DNA from 3 places in the Listeria sp. SHR_NRA_18 genome. Region 2 is predicted to be linked to each of the others. Evidence: predicted binding sites of a transcription regulator. Region 2 holds the regulator's gene; each other region holds the start of a gene.
What was found. Region 2 encodes Rex, which represses fermentation and respiration genes when NADH is low (regulators of the CRP and FNR family bind a similar motif). Its sites were predicted from a motif close to TTGTGAAATATTTCACAA; they were not measured.
Positions count from the first base shown of each region.

Region 1: DUK53_RS06135 (L-lactate dehydrogenase) is a predicted target of Rex. The motif match lies at 2,975-2,992, and genes of this name have one in related genera.
Region 3: qoxA (cytochrome aa3 quinol oxidase subunit II) is a predicted target of Rex. The motif match lies at 2,302-2,319, and genes of this name have one in related genera.

Region 1 is NZ_QPKR01000003.1:94,011-100,752, reverse strand. It holds gene DUK53_RS06140 (SpaA isopeptide-forming pilin-related protein) at 1-1,919, shown strand, start outside; gene DUK53_RS06135 (L-lactate dehydrogenase) at 1,977-2,915, opposite strand; gene DUK53_RS06130 (50S ribosomal protein L25/general stress protein Ctc) at 3,177-3,806, shown strand; gene DUK53_RS06125 (right-handed parallel beta-helix repeat-containing protein) at 4,050-5,810, shown strand; gene DUK53_RS06120 (hypothetical protein) at 6,202-6,480, shown strand; gene DUK53_RS06115 (hypothetical protein) at 6,688-6,742, shown strand, end outside.
Region 2 is NZ_QPKR01000009.1:11,865-18,606, forward strand. It holds gene groES (co-chaperone GroES) at 1-122, opposite strand, end outside; gene DUK53_RS13035 (CPBP family intramembrane glutamic endopeptidase) at 366-1,052, shown strand; gene DUK53_RS13040 (YdiK family protein) at 1,049-1,240, shown strand; gene DUK53_RS13045 (DNA glycosylase AlkZ-like family protein) at 1,259-2,323, opposite strand; gene DUK53_RS13050 (aminoglycoside 6-adenylyltransferase) at 2,326-3,150, opposite strand; gene DUK53_RS13055 (redox-sensing transcriptional repressor Rex) at 3,185-3,826, opposite strand; gene DUK53_RS13060 (ABC-F family ATP-binding cassette domain-containing protein) at 4,204-6,150, shown strand; gene DUK53_RS13065 (KUP/HAK/KT family potassium transporter) at 6,457-6,742, opposite strand, start outside.
Region 3 is NZ_QPKR01000002.1:244,672-251,413, reverse strand. It holds gene DUK53_RS05260 (hypothetical protein) at 1-273, opposite strand; gene DUK53_RS17990 (DUF3307 domain-containing protein) at 276-356, opposite strand; gene DUK53_RS05250 (hypothetical protein) at 349-1,170, opposite strand; gene DUK53_RS05245 (lytic polysaccharide monooxygenase) at 1,360-1,974, opposite strand; gene qoxA (cytochrome aa3 quinol oxidase subunit II) at 2,570-3,670, shown strand; gene qoxB (cytochrome aa3 quinol oxidase subunit I) at 3,689-5,668, shown strand; gene qoxC (cytochrome aa3 quinol oxidase subunit III) at 5,656-6,267, shown strand; gene qoxD (cytochrome aa3 quinol oxidase subunit IV) at 6,269-6,598, shown strand.

The DNA.
Region 1 (6,742 bases), on a different contig from region 2:
CAAATTTTAAACTTACTTTCTCAGTAGATACCAAGCTGATTGGCGAAAATGATGCATTTAACGGTTTATTCCAAATAAAATTTGGAGCTCCAATACTAAAAGTTGGCGGAGCGCAAGCGAGTATTCAAAATTTCACAGTAACCTATGCTGGTAAACAACAGCAAACAAGTGCTGAAATCCAGAGACAAAATACGCTACATTTACCAGTGTTTGATAAATGGTATAAAGGGGATTTTGATCAGAATGGAGTCGCCAATTTAAATACAATGGCACCCGAAGGAAATCGCTTTCAATTGGTGGTGAACTACCGCGGCGTAGAATTAAAGGATGTTGTTGTTTCGGACACGTTACCTCAAGGGACCAAACTTATTCCGGCGGTCAGCAGAGTTTCAACCCCTGGGAATCCGATGACAAAAGATAACATTCGGATTTTAAAGGTCACCGATTTTGATGAGGAAGGAGAGGCGATACGTTATGCGTATGTGACGGAAGAATTCAAAGATAAGATTGCATATAATGACGTAACCAAGCGCTTCACCGTGGACTTTGGGGATATCGCAGCTGACACGACCTATTTTGTGGAGTATGCCCTAGAAATAGAGGACACCAATCTAGGAATAAAGGCGAATGTGGCGAATCTGACGGCGAGTAATCGACAACCTATCGAAAAAACAGTCTCCGTGCAGGCGATTAAGCACTATGGAACAAGCTATATTTTAAATAAAAGTGTCGATAAAACAGCCTTAAATTATGATGAAAATGAATTGACATATACGTTGCGTTTGGTACCTTTAGATGGTGACGCGATTCCAGCGGGCACCGTTGTTACAGATCCATTAAGCGAAAAAATGGTAGCTCCTGAAATTGGCGCTTACGACGAAAAAAAGTTTGATATAAAGGTAGAAAACAATAAATTGGTCATCAAAATGTTGCAAGATTTACCAAAAGGCGACTTAGCAGAATGGCATTTTAAAGTTAATGTTGCGAGCCTGAAAATGGGTGAGACGCTATCCAATCAAGCATTTCTGATATTGCCAAACGATATGATTTACTCCAATTCGGTTTCAACCAGAAAATATGACGGTAGAATTCAGATTAAAAAAGTAGATAATCTGAATAATCCAGTTTCTGGTGCGATGTATGAGATTTTGAACGATAAAGATGAGCGCGTTTTTGAAGGAATAACAAATGCGAAAGGTCTCCTCGTTTCGAATGCGTTACAATTAGGAAACTATACAGTGAGGGAGGTCCTGGCACCAGTGGGATATATATTGGATAACACACCTCATTATGTGGTCGTAAATGATGGAGACACGGTGCCGATTATTCTGGGGACCGAGAATATGCTTCGATCAGGAACGATAGAGCTGACAAAAGTAGATGCAGATAATCCTTCGATGACGCTAGCCGACGCTATTTTTGAGTTGCGAGATAATGAGGGAGAGATTCTGCTCCAAGACATGACGACGGATATCAATGGAAAAATAGTCATTTCGGGACTAATTCCAGGCAAGTATTCCTTTATAGAAACAAAAGCACCAGCAGGGTATATACTAGATAACACACCAGTTCTAGTTACGGTTGAAATTGGAGAAAATGACACACAAGTTCAGGTCATCAAGGAAAACCGTCGCGAAGTATCAGTGGCACCAGAAAAACCACCAGTTCTTCTCGATCCACCAGATAGAATCCCGGAAATCACTTTACCGGAAACCCCGGTTACGACTCCAGTGAAAAAATTAATGAAAATCCCTGTCAATCCAGTGATAAAGCCTATAACTAATACGGTAGAAAAAACAACACCACCCCAAATAAAATTGCCGAAAACAGGAGATAGTCTAGCGAATCAAGCTGTTTTTTACGGGTTGGGTATGCTGTTGCTAGGTGTAGTATACCTCGTTAGAAGAAAAAGTGCATAAATAAAAAAGTGATGGGCTTCCTGAATCGGAGGCTCATCACTTTTCCTACGTTATAGATTAATAACCTTTCATCGCATCATCCAACACTTTTTTCAAAGTTGCTGAAGAATGCGCCATTTGTTCTTTCTCTTGATCATTCAGCTTCATCTCAACAACATGACGAACACCTTTCCGGTTCACGACAGCCGGTGCGCCGATATACACGTCATCCAAGCCATAATGCCCATCCATATACACAGACAATGGCAAAATCGCGTTTTCGTTGTTCAAAATCGCTTTTGTAATCCGGGCAAGTGCCGCTGCAATCCCGTAAAACGTTGCGCCTTTTTTGTTGATGATTTCATAGGCCGCGTCACGAACACTCACGAAAATCGTATCCATCGCGCCTTGCTCGTCTTCCTCGATCCATTCCATGATTGGCAGTCCACCAACCGTTGTATGGCTCCAAGCCGGGAATTCCGTATCGCCATGCTCACCAAGAATGTAACCATGCACATTACGCGCATCGACTTTCAAGTAATCCGCAATCGACATCCGGAAACGCGCCGTATCAAGACTCGTACCAGAACCAATCACGCGCTCTTTTGGCAAACCGGAGAATTTCCAAGTTGCATAAGTAAGAATATCCACAGGGTTCGACGCCACCAAGAAAATACCGTCAAAACCGCTCGCCATAACCTCGTCCACAATCGATTTCATAATACGTATATTACGGCTCACAAGATCAAGTCTAGTTTCACCAGGTTTTTGCGCCGTACCAGCCGTAACAACAACGATATCCGCATCGTGACAATCACTATAATTCGCTGAGTAAATTTTCTTAGGCGCTGAAAAAGGTACCGCATGGCTTAAATCCATCGCGTCCCCAATCGTTCTGTCCTTATCTATATCAATGATTCCGAATTCTTGCCCGATATTTAAATTCACACAAGCAAATGCATAACTAGAACCAACTGCTCCGTCTCCAACCAAAATGATTTTTTGATGATCTTTCATTTTTAAATTCCTCCTTCAAAAATACGATCTACTAGTACAGTATAACACGTAATCTTCATTTGTGAAACCTTGAACTACTTGAATTTAAAAAAGTGTTATACTAAAAACATGTAAGCGTTATGATACAGTTTTTACTAAAAAGGATTTCTCCTATCTTTAGCCTTAAATAGCGCAACGTAAACCCTTATTGTTTCATTTTTTTTCGGAAAGGGTATATGATGGAGGTGTACAACATAAATTGAATGAGTGGAGTGATTTTTTATGGCAACAACATTAGAGGTCCAGAAAAGAGAAACAAAACCGCATTCGAACATAACGTCTATCCGTAATGCAGGTAGAATTCCAGGTGTTATATATGGTTACAAGGCAGAAAACGTGCCAGTTTCCGTAGACTCTTTAACATTTATTAAAGCAGTTCGAGATAACGGCCGAAATTCCGTATTTTCAGTATCGGTTGACGGAGCAAAATTAAATGTACTATTACATGATTACCAAATAGACCCGTTAAAAGGGGACATCGAGCACATCGATTTACTAGCGGTAAACATGTCTGAAGAAGTGGAAGCAGCGGTGAGTATTAACCTTGTCGGCGAGTCCAAAGGCGTTAAGCTAAGCGGCGTACTGCAACAAGTTCTTTATGAAATCACAGTTTCTGCAACACCAGACAAATTACCAGAAGTAGTCGAAGTTGATATCACAGATCTTGATATCGGTGACGCGATTACGGTAACAGATATTCCTAAAAATGGCGACTACGAAGTGATTACCGATGGCGAAGAAGTCATTGCGACAGTTTCTGCACCGCGTACTAGTGACGAGCCAGAAACAACAAGTAGCGCAGTAACAGAACCAGAAGCGTTACATGGTTCAGATGAAACTCCTGACAAATAAATTTTAATATGACGGAAACCGAGTAATGAGGGCGAGCGATTCGCCTCCACTGCTCGGTTTTTTTGTCGTGTTCACAATTTCGACACATTTGTTCACAATTACACGAAGGTTTACATAAGTTTTGGAACGGGGAAATAGACTTAAGTAAGAAGACAAGCCGTTTTAAGAAAATGTAAGGAAAAAATTAGAAGTATGAAAAAAGAGGTTAAATTCACGTTTTTAGAAAATTAGGGGGTAGTGAAGATGAAAAAAAGAATTTTACTGCTTCTCAGTTTTGCGATGGTCTTGATGGGCGGATTACTTATCCAAGGCGCGAACTCAAAAGCAGCGACATTAAATCTGAAACCAGGGGCAACGACGGAAATCAAGGCTCATAATACACAAGCCCTTCAAAACGCAATCAATACGTCAAAAACACCTATCACGATTCCAAAAGGGAATTTTGAAGTAGTGGGAAGTATTATTTTGAAATCAAATGTCACGTTGGTTGGAGCAACTACGAACCCAGCCGATTCCAAAATCACGCTCAATAACGGGCCGATGACGACGGAAACAGGCAAGGGCGTAACGACTGTGAACAACCTGCAACTGCGGAATTTCACGCTACAATATAACGCTAATATGCCAAAATACGATTTTCAAAAACATAATGTACACGTGTACCAAAGCAATTTACTCGAAATCGGCGCGGTACCAAAAGCAGAAGCTGGCGCAAATTATCACGCGGTGTACAAAAAGCCGACAAAAAACAATATTCAGGTTCAAAACATGATTTTAAACGCTAATCAAGTAGGTTCCGCGGCATTAAGTATCGCCAAGGCGACGAACGTAAATATTGCTAATAATCAAATACTTAATTCAGGACTACAAAGTGGAATCACTGCAAGTTATACAGACGGACTACGAATCGATGGCAATACGGTGAAGAATTCCGGACGTTCTGGCATCAGTTTGTACCAAGGAAACGGCTCAGCCAAAGCCCCAGTGTACATTCGCAACAACAAAGTCATCGATTGGATGGAGCGCTTCGGCGGTTATCACTATAACGCGGCCAAAGCAGCTAAAATCGCGCCCGACATGATGCTTGACGGCGGAATCGACAGCTATGGTCCGGCCAACAACTACGTCTACACTATTGGCAACACTGTCTCCCTACAAAAAGAAAACAATAAACGCATCGCTGACAACCAAAAAACCGAACAAAAATGGGGTGTGAAAAACGCGCGTTACGTTGGCTACACAGGCATTCGAGGCAGCGGCATCGCGCACGCCGTCTACCAAAACAATACCGTCACCATCAACAGTCCCGACGCGATCTCCTTCATGACCTTCAACCTGCGACTCCGCAACACGTACACCGCACCAAAATACATTTTAGTCGAAAAAAACAAATTTACCGCCCAAAATATCAGTTTTCCGATACGAATTTTCGGCGGAGAGAGCGACGGCAGTTTGGCATCCGGCATTACAATCCGCCAAAACACGTTCACGATTAACGGCGACATCCCAACCTACTACAAAACCCTGATCGACGTCCGCGAGAAAACCGAGACCATCAGCGGCAAACTAACCTATTTCGGCACATCGCTCGTGACAGTCACCGGCAACAAGATCACCAGCAAAAACGTGAAGCAAATCGTCGCCGGCACCCCGATCCGCAAGCTACCAGTCGTGGATACACTATACATTGGCCAAAATACGCTCAACGCCAAGCCGTTTCAAAAAATCGGAGGCTATCTCGACACCGTGATTCAGCTCCCGACGTATAAAAAAGGCATCATCAGCGGCGGCATCATGCGTTCGTTCACCGACACAGCGACCAAGACAATTCAGCTGAGGGACACAGCCGGAAAAGCCCTAACAAAGCCAATCACGCTTAAAAAAGGCCCCCTAGTGAATTTCGTGCTGAAGCCAATTTACAGTCCAAAACCGAAAGTTCTGTGGATTACGAATAAAGTCGGAACGAAGAGCGTGACGAAGAAAGTACCGTTGTATTTGTTTTAGAAATAAGTCATGAAAAGTAGAACCAGGAATGCGTCGCGATGCATTTCTGGTTTTTTCATTGTTTTCGGGACGCGGTTTTATGTTAGAATTTGAGAATGGGGTGGGATCTATATTTGGCGAATACATACACGATAGAAGAAAGTCAATATCTCCGCCAAATCGATAAAAGGCTATTTGCGCTGGTGGGTGTGGTTATAATTATCATCGGAATTCAATATGTATATCAAGATTGTATAACAGGAACAATCCTCAAAAGCTGTCTTGTTATCATTATACTATGCAATATATCAAAGTTCGCGGAGATTGCAGAAGACTTTGGCTTTAAACGGATTTGGCGCCATTATCATATCACTTCTACTACTCTAAATACATAGCAAAGGCGGCGAAAATTTTGTCTTCAAAAAAGGATCAGGAAAGAAAAGAGAATCGTTTTAAATACATCCTAATCAGCATTTTTATAGCTGTGCTAGCGATACAGTTTTTCTTCCAAGATTTTATAACGACCGGAGTTCTTGAAGTTGTAGTAGGCGTCGCGGTGTTTGCTAATATATTTTTCATGATTGAGCTAGTTGAAAAATTAAAGCTACGAAAACCGTGGAAAGAGGGACTTCAAACGTTGAGCATCGTGCTGTTAGTGTTAGCGATTGTCACATCGTACTTATTATACTGAAAAGGAGAGGATTGCCAAGTGTTACTAATTTTATTAGCATTCAATATCGTCATACTAGTTTGCCTGATACTCCTAGGAAAACGGGCGAAAAAGACCCAATATAAAAAATTATTTACCGTCGTTGGACTATTATTAATGCTTGCTTCGTTCGATAGCTATGTATACTACGCGATTGTTGAATTATTCGCGAGCTAAGGGGAGAATCTCATGAAGAAAAACTGGACGGAAACCCAAGAAACAAACTCGAATTTCAAACGAATCG
Region 2 (6,742 bases):
GCTACGACTTTACCTTCTTGTGGCTTTTCTTGCGCCGAATCTGGTAGTACGATACCACTTGCCGTTTTCTCTTCTGCTTCCAAAACTTCGATAATAACGCGATCTCCTAATGGTTTTAACAATTAAAACAACCTCCTCAAGTCTATGTTTATGATTTTTAGCACTCTTAACATTAGAGTGCTAACCCACTTCTTATATTATAAAAAATGCGCGGAAAATGCAAGTATTTGCACCTAAAAATAGAGAGGTTTCTTCTGCATATCGCATCCCCGTTGTTGCTTGTTCCCCCAATAATTAGTACAATAGGGAAATGAGATAAATGGCAGGCATTTGTACTGCCTATGTATTTGAAAGGTCGTGTTATTTTGAATAGACGTTATTGGTATGTGCTACTTACATACTTCGCTGCTTATTTTTCATCCCTCATTGGCGCTCCGATTTTGATGGGCATTTTACGTGCAGCAACTGATTTATCGGATAAGCAGCTCATCACGTACGCCTCGGTTTATTGGAGTGTTTTCAGTAACTTAGTGGCCGTGATCATTATCTGGATGTTGCTTCGAAAACAACCGCGAACGACTAAAATCGAAAAAGGAGAACCTGCTTCTGTCGGGAAAAGTGTCGCTTATGCGGTGCTCGGTTTCGTCGCACTGCTTTTCGGTCAATCGATATCTGTTTTCATCATGGGATTATTTGGAATAAGTGGCCTCTCTCCGAATACTGAGATGCTCGGAGAACTAGCTCGTGCTGTGCCATTGATGATTGTCTTCACGTCGATTTTAGCGCCAATTTTGGAAGAAATCGTTTTTCGGAAAATTATTTTCGGAGGCTTGGCGTCACGGATGAACATTCACGTTGCGGCTGTGATTAGCTCTGTTTTCTTCGGATTGATGCATATGGATTTGACGTTTTTACTCGTCTACGTCGTGATTGGGCTGATTCTGTGCTATATTTATACGAAAACGAAACGAATCGCGGTGCCGATTGCCGCGCATATGTTGATGAACGTGCTCGCGATGGTTGGCCAATTTATGTTAGGAGGCGGATCATGAAAAACCCTTTAGCTATGCAGGGCCTCATTTATTTAGTGCTTGCGATTGTCTTTACTTATTTCGCGATTAGCCAAGTGAATGCGAGTGGCTGGACGATTATGACGTATTTGATGATTGCGATGGCTACTGTTAACTTCGTGACTGGGATTAAGTTTGTAGCGATTGGTTTGACGAAGAAAAAAGAGTAGGACTTGTGCCTGCTCTTTTTATATGCCTTCATATTGAATTTCAGTGGCTTGTTTTTCTAAGCGTGATGCAAAATGTTCCAATTCTTGCTTGATTTCCGTCTCGAGACAGGCTTTTTCAAAATAGGTAATGGTGAATTGTAGGGTTTCTTTTTTCCATTCGTATTTCCATAATCCGATGGCGCGGTTTTCTGCTACGATAATCGCCGAGCAGTGACCATTTACTGTCCAAGCTGATTTTCGCTGGGCTTCGGTCATGATCCATGTTGGGTCTTTGTAGGCGATTACGGATTGGTCGAATTTTCCTGATAAAAATACTTTTTCGGATGCTGGTACGGTTTTTTCGCCTTTTAGTGCGTGATAGGTTTGGCCTTCTAGCGTGAATGTGTCGAGTTCTGTTGCCAATCTTGTTATTGCTGGCTTTATTTCGCCGATGTTCAAACCACTCCAATGCCTGAAATCGTCCCAAGTTGCGGGGCCGTATCCTGCTAAATAGCGACGTATCAATGTCATCAGTGCCTCGATATCTTTCTCAGGGTCGCTCGTCCACTTTTTATAATTGCCTAATCGCATGCGGTGACTGTAATTTCTAATCGTATCGCTCGATGGTAGCAAATATAAAATGCCTCGTATCGCGGCTTGGGCAATGATTGCGGATCTGACCTGCGCGGAATAATCGCCAATAATCGCTTCCAGTTCCTTGCGACTCACCACTTCTTGCCCTCTTCCAAGCTTGTCTATTTCCGCCAAAATTGCTTCCAAATCAATGCCTTCTTTTTTACAAAGTCGGTGTACGATGTTCGTCCGTGTGCCAAAAACGCGGAACACCATTTCCCAATCTGCTGCTAAAAAAGTGTGGAGTGTTAATCGGTTGGCCCAGATTTTTATGACTTGCGCGTCTTCGAAAAACTGTTCTGCGTCGCGCCAACGCATGTCTACGTGTTGTAAAAAATTCACGAGTGCTGGTTGGTGGTTTTGCGATTGCAGGGCGATTGCTTGGTTCATGAATGTTGTTGAATCGGCGAACGGTTCGTCCATTCCTAATTTGTGTAGCCGTATTTGCGTTATTTCTGCTTTTGTGAACAAAATTATCCCTCCTGTATGCCGCGTAATAAGTGCTTCATTCCTTCTATTTTAGCTGTTGGGAGCTCGAATTGGTAGTGTTTCCTGATAAAATCGGTGACTTCTTCAAATATCGAGATTTCTTCCCACATGGCTTGCCAGTTTGCTTCCAATGAATAGTCGGCAAAAATCGATGGTAAGCGGTTGAAATACACGGGATCGAGCCAAGTTTCCATTTTGCGACCTGAAAAAGATGGATTTCGCTCGGTGATGCGGGCTTGTTCTTCTAACATTGGTAAAAGATAATTCGCGCGGATGCCTGCTTGGATGTCTTGCACAAACCAGATTTCTTTGCGTTTGAGAAATTTTGCAACGTAATGTAACTCGAACCAGAACTCGTTCACGATTTGGTTGAAATCAGCCTTTTCCATCGCGAGTTTCGTTTTTTCACGGACGCATCGCTTGATTTGCTGGGTGTATGCGCCTTTATCTAGTAGTATTTCCATTTTTTCATAGTACGGGAAAGGATTATCTAGATAGGTGATCGGCCAGAAGGAAAAATCGACCTTGATGCCGTTTTGGAAGATGACGAGCTGGGTTGCGATTTCACCGGCTGGTGTGTCCATATGTAGCTGGTTTTCGATAAGTACATCGCCGATTTCTGCGAGCCATTCTACTGTTTTTCCGAACGGAACTTCTCCGGTGAACCAGACGTTGATGTCTAAGTCTGATAGGGCATCTACGTCTTGCTTTTTCGCGAGCGAACCTTCTAGTACGAGCGCACAGACTTGATTTTGGTGCTGTGCCCACGTGACAATTTTTTTAAGCATAGTGGCTTTCCTCCTCGCCAAAAAGAGCCAAACATCGCGTCTGGCTCTTCGGTTATTATTTGTTTGGATAGTTTTCTAGGAAGTAAATCAGTGTTTGTAGTTCGGTTGTTAGATCGATGTGATGCACGCGCACGTGTTTTGGTACGCTGATACGTGCTGGTGTAAAGTTCAGAATGCCTTTCACATCGGCTTCTAGCAAGCGATCTACGGTTGTTTGTGCTTCATCGGATGGCACGGTTAAAATAACGACTTCGACTTTGTTCTCCTTCAGCAAATCTTGCATATCGTTTAAGTGGAAAATTGGAATGTCTTGTTGCACCGTTCCAACTTTGTTTGCATCGACGTCAAACGCCGCGACAATTTTTATATTATTATTTTTCATGAAATTGTAGTGTAATAGTGCGGTCCCCAAATTACCGACACCGATAATGGCTACGTTCGTTTGCTTGTCTTGGCTCAGCGTCTTGCTAAAGAAGTCCAAAATATAGGACACATTATAGCCGTAACCTTTCTTGCCAAGTGCTCCAAAATAGGAGAAATCGCGACGAATCGTTGCTGAATCAACTTTCACAGCCTCGCTTAATTCTGCGGATGATACGCGTTCTTTTCCTGACTCATGCAAATACTTTAAATAGCGGTGGTAAAGCGGCAAACGCTTTGCTGTGGCTTGTGGAATCTTGCCCGTTTCCTCGATCATGTTTGTTTCCCTTCTTCCTTTTGATTTGTAAGTGGACGGTGGCTTTCGCACGCCATCCTTGTGCTACTAAACATGGAGATATAACAAAAACGATTGCGCTAATTCGTATCGTTGTTCATTTCACATGCTTGCTTATTCACTATAAACATTTCACATAGATTTCACAATGTTTTTGCTCAAATGATATGTTACTATTTTGTTACAACGCTTGTTGGATTCCATTATACAGCAAAAGATGTTATATTGCTAGTTATTTCACAAGATTGAGTTTGTGAATTCTATTATCGTAAGCGTTTCCTTTCTCAAGACATTGCTTCTCTCCTTGCTTTGCGATAAACTAAGAAGAGACGGATTTTGAGATGAAGGAGAATTTAAAAATGATACTTTTACAAGTACAACAGATTGTCAAAAATTTTGGCGCTGAAACGATATTAGAAAATATAAAATTAGAAGTGCAGACGAATGATCGGATTGCGCTGGTTGGTCGGAATGGTGCGGGGAAATCGACGCTTTTGAAAATTATTGCTGGGCAGATTAGTTATGATGGCGGCACGATTTCAAAGCCGAAGCATGTCCAAATTGGTTATTTGGCGCAAAATACTGGCCTTGAGTCTTCGAAAACGATTTGGAATGAAATGCTGGATGTTTTCACAGGGCTTCGGGCTATGGAGCAAGATTTACGCGCGCTTGAGGAACGGCTTGGCGACCCTGCGATTTATGAGAACAAGGTGCAGTACGAGCAAACAATGAAGGAATACGATTCGTTGCAGCACGCGTTTAAGGAACAAGGTGGATACCAATATGAGGCGGATATTCGCTCGGTCTTGCACGGTTTGCGTTTTTTCGAGGCGGATTATGAGAAACTGATTGCGTCGCTTAGTGGTGGTCAAAAAACGCGGCTTGCTTTGGCAAAACTACTTCTGGCGCGACATGATATTCTGATTCTCGATGAGCCGACAAACCATCTGGACATCGCGACGCTTTCTTGGCTTGAGTCCTATTTGCAGAATTACAAAGGCGCGCTACTCATCGTTTCGCATGACCGGTATTTCTTGGATAAAGTGGTGAATCAAGTGTATGAGATTAGCCGCACGCAGATTGATCGCTACGTTGGGAATTATTCGCGTTACCTCGTTCAGAAGCAGGCAAAATTGGAGCAGCAATGGAAGGAATTCGATAAACAACAGGAGAAAATCGCAAAATTGGAGGACTTTGTGGCGCGGAATATCGTTCGGGCTTCGACGACGAAACGGGCGCAGAGTCGCCGAAAACAGTTGGAGAAATTAGATCGGTTGGACCGTCCGCAAGGCAGTGAAAAGACGGCGCATTTTGGTTTCCAATTTGACCGTTCTAGTGGCAAGGATGTGCTTTTCGTGGAGGATTTGGCGATTGGTTATGCGGTCGATAAACGGGTTTCGGAAAAGCTGACTTTCGATATGAAGCGGCATGAAAGTATTGCGCTTGTTGGGCCAAACGGGATCGGGAAATCCACGTTGCTAAAAACATTGATTGGGGACATTCCGGCGCTTTCTGGTGAATATCGCTTTGGTACCAACGTTCAGATTGGTTATTATGATCAAGAACAGGCGAAACTGGATTCCAATAAATCGATTTTGCATGAGCTTTGGGATGATTATCCTGATCTGAATGAACAAGCGATTCGCACGACGCTAGGGAATTTTTTATTTTCTGATGATGATGTTTTGAAGGTGGTCAATACGCTTAGTGGTGGCGAAAAAGCGCGTGTTGCCCTCGCGAAATTGACGTTGATTGGCGCTAATTTACTGATTCTGGATGAGCCGACAAACCATTTGGATATTGAGAGCAAGGAAGTTCTCGAGGCTGCGTTGATTGATTTTGAAGGGACGATTTTGTTTGTGTCGCATGATCGGTATTTTATCAATCGAATTGCCTCGAAAATTGTCGAAATGCACCCGACGCGCGCGCAGGTTTACCTCGGCGATTATGATTACTATCAGGATAAAATCGCGGAGCAAAGAGAACATGCACGACTTGATGCGTTGCAAAAACAACAGACGAATCCTGAGGAGAAGCAGTTAGCAACGAATAAACAGGCGTATCATTTGGATAAGGAACAGCAAAAAGTGATGCGTCAGAAGAAGCGGAAATTGGATGAAATCGAGACACGGATGGAAGAAACGGACCTCAAAATTAGTGAGATTGAGCAGGAATTGTTAGATCCGGCGGTTTATCAAAATCATGAAGCTGCTTATGAACGGACGGAGCAGCTAGACCTTCTGAAACAATCGAGTGAGAATTTGATGGAGGAATGGACGATTTTGAGTGAGGAACTGGAAGAATAACAAAAAACGTGTCTGGTGCATAAGCCAAATAAATCGGCGACAAGCGCTCGCATTCAGGGGATTTGGCGGACTTCCGGTTCTGCTACGCAATACTTGCTACGCTTAACTTCTTGCATGGTCGAGGAAACTACCCTCTCCCTGCTTTCAGTCATCACATACACCAGTATGCTCCGCTTCCGGCTTCCACCAAATCCCCTGAATACAAACGCTTTCGCTCGATTTGTGTAAAGCAATATTTTCGTCTTACCCAAAAATGAAGGGTAAGGCGATTTTATCTTGTTTGGAGTTATGTCCCAACCCCGTTTTTTAACTCCACTCGCGAATTTTCACGACTTTTTTCTTGGAGAGGTATAGTGGGACATTTTCTATTTGAACGTCGCTGTACTCTAGGCCAAACCAATTTTCTGGTGAGGTGGTGAATCGCTTGATGAACAGTTTACTCCGCATGATGACGCGTTGCCAATTCGTTAGATCGGCCTCGGTGCTCAGCTCGTCTTTTACGATAACGAAGCAGAAATCGCCGAGTGTTCGGCCGTTCTTCGCTGTATATTTCCGTTTTTGCTGGTCGAGTGCGCCTTTGGAAATGAGGTCT
Region 3 (6,742 bases), on a different contig from region 2:
TTACAAATGTAGGGTATAAATGAAAACAAGAGAGAGTAACACGCCGAATATCACGCTCAGGAAGTTGCCAATCAAATAATATTCCGCAAACGTTCGGTTATTTTCCAGTTCTTTGAATCGCGCTAACGTTTTCAAGGCAATGATGATGGGAATCGCTGAATAGATTTGCAATACCATAAAAATGAGCAGTAGCAGTCGTTCTAAGCCACCAATATACCACCCAGCTTTCAATTCTTTATTCGATACGACCGGTATTTCCTGATTTTTCGTCAAAATTATTTTGCCATCTTGTCCGTTTGCAGTACGAAATCTGCTAGGAAGTGGCATAGGAGAAGTGGGAAAAGCAAGTTACTCATCGCTAGCCCCTCCCATCATTTTTTGCAGATCCCCTAAATACGCCACAATATCCGAACGCACTTTTTTATATAGAAAATAGTCGGAATTAGCAATCAGAACGCTGACACGAGAGGAGATATCGGCTTTACTAAGCGCACTATAACCAAGCGCAGTGCCAACCTCAATATTGCTATAATCAGGATGACTATCTTTGATACGAAACAAGTCGCGCTGTTTGTCACTTTTAATCAGCTTCTCAAAAGCAAGGAAAAACATTGCACCGAGCGCATTACCGAACGATTTGGCCTCCGCGATACAGTAGAATTTAAAAGGCTGCTTTTCGAAAAAATAGTCCTCATCATTGTAGAGCGCGCTACGTTTCTGACCTTGTTGCGATTTCATGATTATTTTGGCCTTTTCAGAAGCTTCGATCGCGTTAATAATGCTGCTCCCGTTGACGATATTAATGTTCTGCAAATCTTCGGTAGGCGGTGTGTCGATATAGCCAATCCCAGCCCCGAAATAGAAATTAAGCGTTTCATCCACAACGGCGGAAATCCCGCTAAAGTGACGCCTAAAATCAGGCGAATAATATACCGTTAAACAATGACTATAAATATCGGGCAGCAACTGGAAATCAGAAACACCACCAACAATTGCATCCCCATCCTTAATTGTAAACGGCGTCAGCAGCTGATCTTCATAAGCCGCATTAATACTGTCCGCGATATAGGCGAGAATCTTCGTCCCATCATGTAGCGTAGAAAAGACGTGCCGGCTACTGCTAATATCGATATACACATAAATAGCCTCGAGTTTTACCGATTCCATCAAAAAAAGACCTCCTTTTATATAGTGATAACTATATATTAGCATGTTTATATAGTGTTTGCTATATATTTTGTAAAATTATTCTTAGTTTTGCGAGAGCGCATACCAAAAAGCCCCAAACGAGGAGCAAAGCGGCTAACAAAATTCTTGCTAAGCACTACCAGCTCCCAGTTTGAGGCTACATTTCCTACCTTATTTCAACGTCATTGTTCCATTATTAATCAAGTTCACATCGACAGCTTGATAGAAAGCATTCCCAGTATCCGCAATTTCCCAAACGCCAAGCACAACATAATAACCGTTACGGTCAGTTGGAAGCGGCACTTGATGGTTCACAGTTGTAGAAGTAGGAACCTCATTATGCGCATCAATCGTAGTCAACAACTCCAGGTCGCCACGAGTGAGCAGACTATTTGGATTCCAGCCTTTTTTCGTAATGTAATACTTGTATTCTTTCGTTCTATGAAGCGCAGTGAGCGTCCACGTGAAATTGTTTTGCCCGCCTAAAAGGTCTATGTGGTGCCAACGATCAGGAGTTTGTGCGTCCATTTCTGGAAACTTGCCTCCGCCTCCGCCCGCGATGGTACCGTCAGAAGGTCCGCCAAGTGGGAAATTCCCCGTCGCTTCAACACTTTGCGGCTCCCATTGAATCGCGCCAGCATTTTGGTTAATCCCCAATTTCGCCAAATATGCCCGACTTTCCGGTTTTGAAATGTAACCATGCGCTGATGCCCCCGGTGCAAACGTCGCGAACAACAATGCAAACGCGACTACAAATAAAACTGATTTACCCAAAAACTTCTTCATTTAACTAACACCCCTCGATTTTTTTTGAGCCATCTTCCACGCTCGCTATCTTGTTTACCCATCAGATTTAGAAACGAATCGCAAATATGTGAAAATGAAGCAATGTGCACATGGACTAGACCAATTCTTGTGTTTTGCAGTAGATAGAAAGAGCTGACCTGTTGGCGAGAAAGCGCTTTATCAGATAATCTATCTAGGTATTTTGGTTCTAATCGTGACATTCCAAACAAGCCGAAATGGGCGTCCTGCTCAACGCCTTTTCAACAGATATTACTAATAAGGAATTATTTTTAAGAGAGAGACATGCTCATATAGTAACGTTTGATATTGTGAAAAAAATAACTTGTCTCGATGCTTTGAATATACATACCAAATAAGCTATAATAGTATACGAGTATGCACATGCAGTTTCAAATTCATAATTTCACGAATCGAAAGTTTGTGATATTGTGAGAAATCTACACTATCTAGTTGGCCATATTTCATTATATTATCAATTAGGGGAGTCTCACTGGTCGGGAAATCAGGGAGTCAAGTTGTATTTTTGCGCAAAAATACACAGCAACAAACATCAAAAGGAAAGAAGGGGATTCGGGTGTCAAAAATGCTTAAGTCATTACTACTAACAGTCTCGCTAGTCTTTGTTGGACTTCTTAGCGGCTGTGGTGATTTGACGGTACTAGATCCAAAAGGTCCAGTAGCGCAAAGTCAAAGAGATTTAATCGTGTATTCGATTATTTTCATGCTTATCATTGTACTCACGATCTTCGTGTTATTCGTTATTATGATTACGAAATACCGCGAGAGAAAAGATCATTCCAACTACGAACCAAACATGCACGGTAGTACGAAATTAGAAATTTTATGGACGTTGATTCCGGTTGCGATCGTTATTGCATTAGCTATTCCAACAGTGCAAACGATTTACGCGAACGAAAAAGCGCCAGAGGTTACATCACACAAGGATCCAATTGTTATTTATGCGACTAGCGCAAACTGGAAATGGTTCTTTAGTTATCCAGATCAGTCGATTGAAACTGTAAACTATGTACATATTCCAACTGATCGACCGGTATTATTCAAGCTTACCGCGGCGGACTCGATGACGAGTTTCTGGGTGCCACAACTTGGTGGACAGAAGTACGCGATGAGTGGCATGACGATGGACTTATATTTGCAAGCGGACGAAACAGGCACGTTTAAAGGCCGTAACTCGAACTTTAACGGAGAAGGTTTTGCCGGACAAATATTTGATGTTGTCGCGCAAAAACCAGCCGATTTCGAGAAATGGGCGTTGAAAACGAAAGCAGATTCGCCGACTTTATCGCAAGACCGTTATGATAAATTATTATTACCAGGCAATGTGAAACCACAATCTTACGCGGGCACACATATGGCGTTTGTTGACCCAGCCGCAGATCCAGAGTACGTTTTCTATGCGTATAAACGTTTCGGCTTCGAACTGACAAATCCACATGATCCAAACGCAAAAGATACAAGAACGAAAGAGCCAATTTTGCCAGCGCGTCCGGTAACTATTACGAATCCGCGTTTTGAGCAAATGGACATGAAACCGATGATTATTCCGAATGGTACTGGTTACAAGAAAGATAAGCATTACGATGAGGAAATGAAAAAAATTGGTGACAAAATCAAAACCGATGAGGCAACAGATCACGATAAATCGGGACACTAAAAAGGGGGGTATTTCAACATGAGTTTAGATGAATTTATCATCACCGGCGACCCGCTGATTTTAGGAGCCCAAATTTCGATTGCTCTTGTCAGCATTGGTATCGTCGTGTTACTAACTTATACAAAGAAATGGAAGTGGCTATTCACGGAATGGATCGCTTCTGTTGACCACAAACGCCTTGGGATCATGTATCTCTTGGCAGCAGTACTAATGTTTTTCCGTGGTGGGGTCGATGCACTCATGATTCGTACCCAACTTGCGATGCCAGGGATGGAGTTTCTCGACGCCCAGCATTACAATGAGGTATTTACGACTCACGGAACTATTATGATCTTATTTATGGCGATGCCGTTCGTTATTGGTTTAATGAACATCGTTGTGCCGCTTCAAATCGGAGCGCGTGACGTTGCATTCCCATTCTTGAACAATTTAAGTTTCTGGACATTCTTTATGGGGGCAATGCTATTCAATATTTCCTTCGTAATCGGTGGTAGCCCAGCAGCTGGTTGGACGAACTATGCACCGCTCGCCGAGGAATTTAGTCCAGGTTATGGGATTAACTTCTACTTACTCGGAGTCCAGATCGCCGGTATTGGTACGCTGATGACCGGGATCAACTTCATGGTCACGATTCTGCGTATGCGAACGAAAGGCATGACTCTTATGAAAATGCCAATGTTCACGTGGACATCTCTGATCACTTGTTTAATTATCGTATTCGCGTTCCCAGTACTTACTGTGGCGCTAGCTTTAATGACGTTTGACCGTCTATTTGGGACGGCATTCTTCACGCTTGCAAATGGCGGAATTCCGATGATGTGGGCTAACCTGTTCTGGGTTTGGGGACATCCGGAAGTGTACATCGTTATTTTGCCGGCATTCGGTATTTTCTCCGAGATTATTTCGACATTCTCGAAGAAAAAACTATTCGGTTACCCAGCAATGGTAGCAGCAGTTGTTGTTATTTCCTTGCTAAGTTTCCTAGTTTGGGTCCATCACTTCTTCACAATGGGCTCCGGGGCAGCAGTTAACTCGTTCTTCTCGATTACGACGATGATGATTGCGATACCGACCGGAATCAAGATATTCAACTGGCTCTTTACCATGTACAAAGGGCGAATAACCTTCACCACACCGATGCTTTGGTCACTGGCATTCATACCGAACTTTGTTATTGGTGGGGTTACAGGGGTTATGCTCGCGATGGCAGCAGCCGATTATCAATATCACAACACGTATTTCCTAGTATCACATTTCCATTACGTACTGATCGCCGGAACCGTATTCTCCTGTTTTGCAGGTTTGATTTACTGGTATCCAAAAATGGTCGGTTATCGTTTGAATGAAAAAATTGGTAAGTGGTTCTTCTGGGTATTTGTGATTGGATTTAACGTATGTTTCTTCCCGCAATATTTCCTAGGACTTGATGGTATGCCACGTCGTATCAGCACATATGTGGAAGGCGACGGCTGGACTACATTGAACTTTATCTCATCTGTTGGTGCGTTCCTAATGGGAGCAGCATTCCTAATTCTATGTTGGAATATCGTTTACAGTTATAAACACTCTAAACGCGAAACAACTGGTGATCCGTGGGATGCGCGTACGCTTGAGTGGGCAACTTCTTCAGCTGTACCGCCAAAATATAACTTCGCTAAATTGCCAGAATGGAACGATTTGGACGATTTCTGGGAGAAAAAACAACGCGGCGAAACGTATAATGATGACAAAGAGTACAAACATATTCACATGCCAAACAATACATTGCTAGGTTTCGTCATGTCGGTGTTCTTCTTTATTGCTGGCTTCGGACTGGTCTTTTATTGGTATTGGCTTGGACTACTTGGCGGTCTTGGTGTACTTGCATGTCTTGCTTACCGTTCGTTCAAGAAAGACGACGGTTACCATGTGGAAGTACCTGAAATTGTGGCTACCGAGGAACAAGCAGCACGTGAATTTAAAACAGGCATAAAGGAGGGTAACCCATGGAACCTATAAAAGAAAATTCCAGCCTTCCGTTAGAATATCAATCGGAGCAAGGTCGTTTAAACATTCTGGGCTTCTGGATTTTCCTAGGCGCCGAGATTGCGTTATTCGGTACATTGTTTGCAACATATTTTGTTATGTATAGTGGTGGCTCCAACGCGGGTCATCCACCGTCCGAAATGTTCGAGTTACCGCTCGTTCTGATCATGACATTCCTACTTTTAACAAGTAGTTTTACGTGTGGTCTTGCTATTGGTGAGATGCGCAAAGGTAACGTCAAGCGTCTGATGATTTATTCGATTATCACGCTACTTCTTGGTGCAGGATTCGTAGGTTTCGAGATTTACGAGTTCGCACATTACGTATCAGAAGGTGTTACGCTGAAAGTCGGCTCTTATTGGTCCGCATTCTTCGTTTTACTGGGCACCCATGGTCTCCACGTAACGATTGGTTTGTTCTGGATCGCGTTTATCCTGATTCAAATAAAAATGCGCGGCTTAACCGCTCAAGCAGCATCAAAAGTATTCATTTCAAGCCTTTATTGGCATTTCCTAGACGTTGTGTGGATTTTCATCTTCACAGGTGTCTATCTGTTAGGGATGGTGAATTAATATGGCGAAAAATAAAGCGAACACGGCACACGCTGAAGAAGGCATTCCGTGGAAACATATCGTTGGTTTTGCCCTATCGATCGCGTTAACATTGCTAGCTGTCTGGGTTGTATTCGAATCTACGCTAAGTAAATCAGTAATCATTACGGTTATCTTTATCTTCGCGTTCATTCAAGCAGCATTGCAACTACTAATGTTCATGCACATGACGGAAGGCCAAAATGGACGTATCCAAGTCGGTAATATTCTATTCGCGGCATTCATTGCGATTGTTGTCGTTATGGGATCTTACTGGGTTATGGAAATTGGCCACATGAACCACCTCCTCTAAGTTCTGAAAGGGCACAAACGCTCATCTGCGTCGTTAAAGGCTGTGTTCCGATGCTCATGTACAAGTCGTACATTCCGCTTTGTTGAAGCACTTTGAAGCAAAGCGAATTAGAGCTTCAATATGCAGTGGAACGAAGTGAGGCTG